Colwellia sp. M166: one gene and its partner. The protein of the gene in region 2 interacts with the protein of the main gene of each other region in a pairwise test. Links are inferred from orthologs where the notes say so. Each region holds a gene or a part of one and is shown on either strand. Other genes may lie near its edges.

Evidence for each region.
Region 1: the proteins of hfq (region 2) and rho interact in binary tests that used the Escherichia coli proteins (3 or more experiments, as listed by UniProt). The link is inferred for Colwellia sp. M166 from one-to-one orthologs.

The regions. Positions count from the first base shown.
Region 1 is NZ_CP040755.1:2,404,988-2,408,201, reverse strand. What follows is about bases 163-2,972. They hold rho (transcription termination factor Rho), read left to right. Parts: upstream 163-842; coding sequence 843-2,102; downstream 2,103-2,972. Other genes in these bases: FGD67_RS10925 (ABC transporter substrate-binding protein), read left to right, coding at 2,483-2,972; trxA (thioredoxin TrxA), read left to right, coding at 328-654. Outside these bases: ATP-dependent RNA helicase RhlB, read right to left, coding at 1-140; more of FGD67_RS10925, read left to right, coding at 2,973-3,214. UniProt on the Escherichia coli protein: Facilitates transcription termination by a mechanism that involves Rho binding to the nascent RNA, activation of Rho's RNA-dependent ATPase activity, and release of the mRNA from the DNA template.
Region 2 is NZ_CP040755.1:2,063,368-2,067,790, forward strand. What follows is about bases 1,540-4,423. They hold hfq (RNA chaperone Hfq), read right to left. Parts: upstream 3,172-4,423; coding sequence 2,908-3,171; downstream 1,540-2,907. Other genes in these bases: hflX (ribosome rescue GTPase HflX), read right to left, coding at 1,588-2,874; miaA (tRNA (adenosine(37)-N6)-dimethylallyltransferase MiaA), read right to left, coding at 3,288-4,244; mutL (DNA mismatch repair endonuclease MutL), read right to left, coding at 4,257-4,423. In the rest of the region: protease modulator HflC, read right to left, coding at 1-363; FtsH protease activity modulator HflK, read right to left, coding at 367-1,512. UniProt on the Escherichia coli protein: RNA chaperone that binds small regulatory RNA (sRNAs) and mRNAs to facilitate mRNA translational regulation in response to envelope stress, environmental stress and changes in metabolite concentrations.

The sequences.
Region 1 (3,214 bases), 340 kb from region 2 along the record:
TTGCCTGTCATAAGTATAGGAAGAGACTTTGCTTGAATTGCAGTACAATATTCAAAGCCCATAGATGCGAGACCGTTAACAACGGTTGGCTCGAGTTTAAGTTCCGAGAACTTTATTTCTGTTAAGTGTGTTTTTTTCATACCGCTAGCTTAACAGGTTACGCTATTAATAAAAATTAGATTCACATAAAAGCGCTAATAAATTAATGCTATTAGTTGATTTTGATTTATTTTACTAATAACTGTTATATATGATTGTTGGTAATTAATTGTGATGAAGGTATAATCTTAACCAATTGGCTATAGGCCACCTTTAATGGAGATATAAATGAGCGATAAAATTATTCAGTTAACTGATGATAGTTTTGATACTGATGTAATTAATGCATCAGGTCTTGTTTTAGTTGATTTCTGGGCTGAATGGTGTGGCCCATGTAAGATGATCGCACCGTTGTTGAACGACGTGGCGGAAGAATATGCTGGTAAATTAACTATTGGCAAATTAAACATAGATCAAAACTCTAACACTCCACCTAAATATGGCATTCGTGGTATTCCTACACTTTTGTTATTTAAAGATGGTGTTGTTGCTGACACGAAAGTTGGCGCATTATCAAAAACTCAATTAAAAGAGTTTATTGATAACAATTTATAAAAAAAGGTCCGTATTTCGGACCTTTTTGCTTTTTAGCGAAAGATCAAGCATGTGATCCTTTACCTGTTTTGTTTTTAGTGCTAAATTTAACATTCAAACGAAAATAACATTTCAAATACCATACTCAAACATCCTAAATTGCCAAACGGCACAGCATAACAACCTAAATAGTCTAAGAAACCCCCACTATGAATCTTAACGAACTTAAAGAAAAGTCTATCAGCGAGCTAGTCAAACTCGCAGAAACAATGAAATTGGAGCATTTGGCTCGTAACCGCAAACAAGACATTATTTTTGCTATTTTAAAAGCCCACGCTAAAAGTGGTGAAGATATCTTTGGCAGCGGTGTTTTAGAAATTTTACAAGACGGCTTTGGTTTCCTACGATCGGCAGACTCTTCCTATTTAGCAGGCCCGGATGATATTTATGTATCACCAAGCCAAATACGTCGATTTAGTATGCGTACCGGTGACACCATTGCTGGTAAAATTCGTCCACCGAAAGACGGTGAACGTTACTTTGCTCTCTTGAAAGTAAATGAAGTTAATTTTGACCGCCCTGAAAACTCTCGCAATAAAATCCTTTTTGAAAACTTAACACCGATACATCCAACCGATCGCATGATCATGGAACGTGGTAATGGTTCGACTGAAGATATTACTGCCCGCGTTTTAGATTTAGCCTCCCCGATTGGTAAAGGTCAGCGTGGTTTGATTGTTGCGCCGCCAAAAGCCGGTAAAACGTTATTGCTACAGAATATTGCTCAAAGTATTGCTCATAACCACCCAGATGCTGAATTAATGGTATTGTTGATTGATGAGCGTCCAGAAGAAGTTACTGAAATGCGTCGCTTGGTTAAAGGTGAAGTAATTGCCTCTACATTTGATGAACCAGCTAACCGTCACGTGCAAGTTGCTGAAATGGTAATTGAAAAAGCTAAACGTTTAGTTGAACATAAAAAAGATGTCGTTATTTTACTTGATTCAATTACCCGTTTAGCACGTGCCTATAACACCGTTATTCCTTCGTCAGGTAAAATACTTACCGGTGGTGTTGATGCCAATGCTTTACATCGTCCTAAGCGCTTCTTTGGTGCTGCACGTAATATTGAAGAAGGTGGTAGTTTAACTATTATCGCTACTGCCTTAGTAGAAACTGGTTCTAAAATGGATGAAGTTATCTATGAAGAATTTAAAGGCACGGGTAATATGGAATTACACCTTTCACGTAAAATCTCTGAAAAACGCGTTTTCCCTGCTATTCACTTTAACCGTAGTGGTACTCGTCGTGAAGAGCTATTAACTAAGCCTGATGAATTACAAAAAATGTGGATTTTGCGTAAAATCGTTCACGAAATGGGCGAAATTGATGCCATGGAATTCATGATTGATAAGCTGGCTATGACCAAGACCAATAACGAATTCTTTGATTCGATGAAACGTCAGTAAGACTTAATAATATAAATTGAAAAAACCAGCATCTGCTGGTTTTTTTATGCCTTAAATAACATTACTCTTCAATAATACCTCGAACGCTTGTTAAGCTAGTATTGACTTGATTTATAGCTATCTATTTGAATAATATTGTTTTATTTTGTTTTTTATAGCTCGTTATTAAGGGTTTTAGAGTTTATGACAAATTAATATTGGAGAGCATAATTTAGTGGTTATACTTAATAGAGTTGATGATTGTAAAAGGAATATATTCATATAAAGATATTATTTTTTATTTTTTTGTATGAAAAACGAACGATAAATATTTTGCGATAGTATAGTATGCGCATTTTTTAAATTTATAATGAAAAATTAAGCTGTTGAAGGGGAAGTAAATGCGCTGTTTTTCGATGTTTTTTTTATTGATGTTAGTCAGTAGTATTGCTTGTGGTGCTGAGGAGCTAGATAAGCAAAACATTATCAATATAAAAGTTGTCACTGAAGATACCTTTCCGTTGCAATATCTTGAAAATGGTAAGATTACAGGGCCGGCTACAAGCTTAGTTGAGCAAGTTTTATTAGCTGCAGGTGTAACATACGATATTGCAGTATTGCCATGGGCTCGGGCATATCAGTTAGCGTTAACTGAAGCCAATATTTTAATTTACTCTTTGGCAAAAACGACAGCAAGATTAAATGAATTTAAATGGGTCGGTAGGATCATGGCTCTGGACTATTATTTATACGGTGCGTCTGATAGCGAGATTAATCTGCAAACCTCTTTAGAAGCTCTCAAGCAATATCAAATAGGCACTGTGCGCGATAGTGCTGTTGAGCAATACTTACGCGATAATGGTTTTAAAAAACTGACAACGGTTGTGCAGGGGAAGCAAAATTTCTTCTTGTTTCAACAGAATCGAATTGAGTTATTTCCGGCTAATAAATCAAGTTTTCAAGCAATATGTCTGCAAGATGCATTTAATTGTCATAATTTAAAACCACTTTATAAATTAGATATTTCATCCATTGAGCTCTACATGGCATTTAGTCAGTTAACGGATGATGCCATGGTTGAAAAGGTACGAGCTGGTTATAAGGAAGTTATGAAAAAACGAAAGAATTTACAT
Region 2 (4,423 bases):
CTGTTTTAATAACGCTCGAGCATTCTCAATTGAGCCTGAGGTACGTAAGTAGTAGGTTGAAAAATTAACGATGCGCCATTTAACAAATGAGTCGACCATTAAATCTTTCTTTTCAGATGTTACAAAACGATCGGCTGCTTCATCTAAGGTTTGAATACGGGCATCAATTTTACGTACGGTGTTAATAAAAGGAAATTTAAAGTGTAAACCAGGTTCATACACTTTCATATCACCCGTATCACCATCACGTTTAATTTTTGAAAATTGAAAGACAATGCCACGCTGACCTTCAAAAACAACAAAAACAGACGATACCGTTAGTACAAATATTAAGGCTATGATTGCCAATAAAAAATTCTTCATGGCTTAATCTCTCCCATTATTGAAACGATCATTACGACCGGATAACGTTGGTGACGTATTATTACCATTTGAAGTTTGGTTTACTGTCGGTGTTGACTGTTGAATAACACGTTGATTACCAGATTGTTGTTGCATAATCTTATCTAGTGGTAAGTAAATCATGTTATTGCCACCATCAACATCCACCATCACTTTGCTGGTATTGCTGTAAACGTTTTCCATCGACTTTAAATACATACGCTGACGGGTAACTTCTGGTGCTGCTAGGTATTCAGGTAACAGCTTGTTAAAACGAGCAACATCACCTTCAGCATCAAGTAGAATTTGTGCTTTATAAGCTAAAGCTTCTTGCTCTAAACGTTTAACACGGCCACGGGCACGAGGTTCAATCCCTCGAGCATAAGCTTCGGCTTCACGTAAAAAGCGCACTTCATCTTCTTGTGCAGAAATAGCATCATCAAAAGCGTCTTTCACTTCTTCAGGGGGACGAGCATCTTTAAAGTTAACATCGACAACAATTAAACCTAAGTTGTAAGGCTCAATTATTTTTTCTAGTTCTTGCCATACCGCTTGACGTACTTCTTCACGTCCACTGGTCAAAATGTCATCCATTTTTGCGTGACCAATAACATAACGTAAAGCACTATCAAGTGATTCACTTAAACTTTCATCTGCGTTAGTAACACTAAAAATGTAGTTACGCGCGTCAACAACACGGTATTGAATTTCCATCTCAACACGCACAACATTCTCGTCTTTGGTTAACATAAAACCTGAAGATGGAAGGTTACGTGTGGTTTGCATATCAACGGGAATAATACGGTCAACAAAAGTCCATTTCCAGCTCAAGCCAGGCTCAATCATGCCAGCATATTGACCAAAGCGTAAAACGATACCTTTTTCAGCCTCTTTAATGGTATAAAAACCGTTAAAGGCATAAACTAAAATCGCCACAACAAGCAATATCATGATGCCAATGCTAGAAAAGTTTTTCCCAGAACCGCCTCCTGATTTTTTGCCACCAAAAATACCGCCAAATTTATTGCCGATATCTTTTAATAAATCGTCTAAATCAGGTGGGCCTTGATTTTTGCCACCTTTATTTTTCCAGGGATCTTTATCATTATTCCCCGGTTCATTCCAAGCCATGCTACTCTCCGCTATAAAAAATTAATGCGCTAACTGCTATATAAACGATAAAACACTGCCTAATATATCAGTCTGTTACGTTTGAATAAAGTGCTCTATTCCTGCTTCATCTTGTTTTAGTAATTGATTCCATTCTCGAACCGGTAACTTTATCGCTAATAAACAATTACCCTTGTCGTCATAATACTCATCAGTAATACAATTTAATTGATAAAGTTGACCACGAAGTTTACCTGCACTCGGCGGTAAACAGAGTGAATGCTTAATGATTTGTTTGCCTAGACGTTCGGCAAGTGCAGTAAATAAAAGTTCAATACCTACACCTTGCTGCGCCGACAACCAAACTCGAATCGGTAAGCCTTGCTCATCACGATCAATTCTAGGTTCCACATCATCTAATCGGTCAATTTTATTGCAAATCAATAGCTGTGGAACATCACCCGCTTCTATTTCTTTTAACACTTCATCTACTTGTTCAATATTTTCACTGCGTCGTTCATCAGCGATATCAATCACATGTAGTAATAATTCTGCTTCTCGGGTTTCTGTCAACGTCGCTTTAAACGCAGCCACTAAATCATGTGGCAGATGACGAATAAACCCAACGGTATCAGCAAGAATAACACGGCCGACCTCATCAACTTCAATTTTACGTAATGTTGGATCTAAGGTAGCAAAGAGTTGATCTGCTGCATAAACATCCGCCTGAGTTATGTTATTAAACAAGGTTGATTTACCAGCATTGGTATAACCAACTAAAGACACGGTTGGGATCTCAGCTCGATTTCTCGCCCGACGCCCTTGTTGTCTTTGCTTTTCCACTTTTTCTAAACGTTTGCGAATATTAACCATGCGCTCACGTAACAAACGCCTATCTGTTTCAAGCTGAGTTTCACCCGGCCCACGTAAACCAATACCACCTTTCTGGCGCTCTAAGTGAGTCCAACCGCGTATCAGTCGGGTACTGATATGGCGTAACTGTGCCAATTCTACTTGTAATTTACCTTCATGCGTGCGAGCGCGCTGGGCAAAAATATCTAAAATCAAGGTGGTACGATCAACAACTCTGCATTCACACAGCGCTTCAATATTTTTTTCCTGAGATGGCGATAAACTATGATTAAACAAGACAATATTTGCATCAAACATACGTACAGCGTCGGCAACTTCTTGCACTTTACCTGTACCAGCAAAATATTTCGGATGCGGTGTTGCGCGTTTACCTGTAATCGTATTTAACGCTGTTATCCCAGCAGAATCTACAAGCATTTCGAACTCTTGCAGATCTTCACTGGTATTATCATCTGGAAAGTCTAAATGAACAAGTATCGCCTGCTCACCTGCTTGATATCTATCAAACAAATGAGCGACTCCATACAATACTAGCTTTTGCCATTAATCTTCTGAATCCTGATTGTAGCCTGGTTGATTGGCTTGTGGGGCTGGCATAGTAGATACTGCTCGCGCTGGTACTACCGTAGAGATAGCGTGTTTATATACCATTTGACTTACGGTGTTTTTAAGTAAAATCACAAATTGATCAAATGATTCTACTTGCCCTTGTAGTTTGATGCCATTAACTAGGTATATTGCTACTGGAATGCGATCACGACGTAACGCGTTCAAAAATGGGTCTTGTAAAGATTGCCCCTTTGCCATTATTTGGCCCCTTTTGTTATTTTTAGGTAAAGTTAAATATTCATTTCAATTTTTATTAAAATTATTCAATAAAACTAGTTGCTTAATGCACAACTATTTTAATTATACATCAATGTCTAAACTTTGCTTACTGCCGATAAAATAACTTGTAAATTATTTTCATCTTCCATATGCAACCATTGTAAGTTTTGCCAACTTCGTAGCCATGTTAATTGTCGTTTGGCTAATTGGCGAGTTGCACAAACACCTTTGAAAATCATTTCATCATGAGCATAATCACCTTGCAAGTGTTGCCACATTTGACGATAACCAACACAACGCATTGAAGGTAAATTTAAGTGCAAATCGCCTCTTTGTTTTAAGGCAATAACTTCTTGTTTAAAATCTTGCTCGATCATTTGCTGAAAACGTAACTCAATTCGCGCATGTAAATCACTTCGCTCTTTTGGTGCTATGGCGAACTGTAAAACATTTCCACTGACTTTATCACCTTTTGTTTCAGTCAATTGTGTCAAAGTGTGACCTGTTTTTCGATACACCTCAATTGCTCGGGCGAGTCGTTGTGGATCATTGGGATGAATACGTTCTGCAGATACTGGATCAAAGCTCTGTAACTCTGCATGCAGCGCAAGCCAACCTTTATCTGCAGCTTCTAACGCTATACTTTTCCGTATATTTTCATCAGCTTCTGGAAGTGGCGAAATTCCATCAATTAAGCTCTTAAAGTACATCATAGTACCGCCCACCAATAAAGGTATTCGGCCATTCTCACGACTTTTCGCTATAGCTTTTAAGGCATCTTGACAAAAATCGGCAGCAGAATAAATCTCACTTGGATCTCTGATATCGATCAATTGGTGCGGGTACGCGGCTAATTCTTCTGCCGTAGGTTTAGCCGTACCTATATCCATACCTTTAAACACTAACGCTGAATCAACACTAATAATGTCACAGGGTAACGCATCATATAACGCCATCGCCAAAGCTGTTTTGCCTGAGGCTGTTGGCCCCATTAAACAAATAACAGGCGGCTGATTAGCATCAATATGTTGTTGGTTTAGCACGTTAGTCATTACCGCTATTTTTTACTTTAACTCATTTATAGAAGATGTGAGGTCTAGGGCAACAGAATTCAAGCGTAGTTGTTGTTCAAATTGACAATTAAAATGCTTTTGTGCATTCCGCCAAATTTGTAACGCATGTGTTTGGCTACTTTCCTCACTGAGCATAAGCTCAGCTAATGCCATTTGCC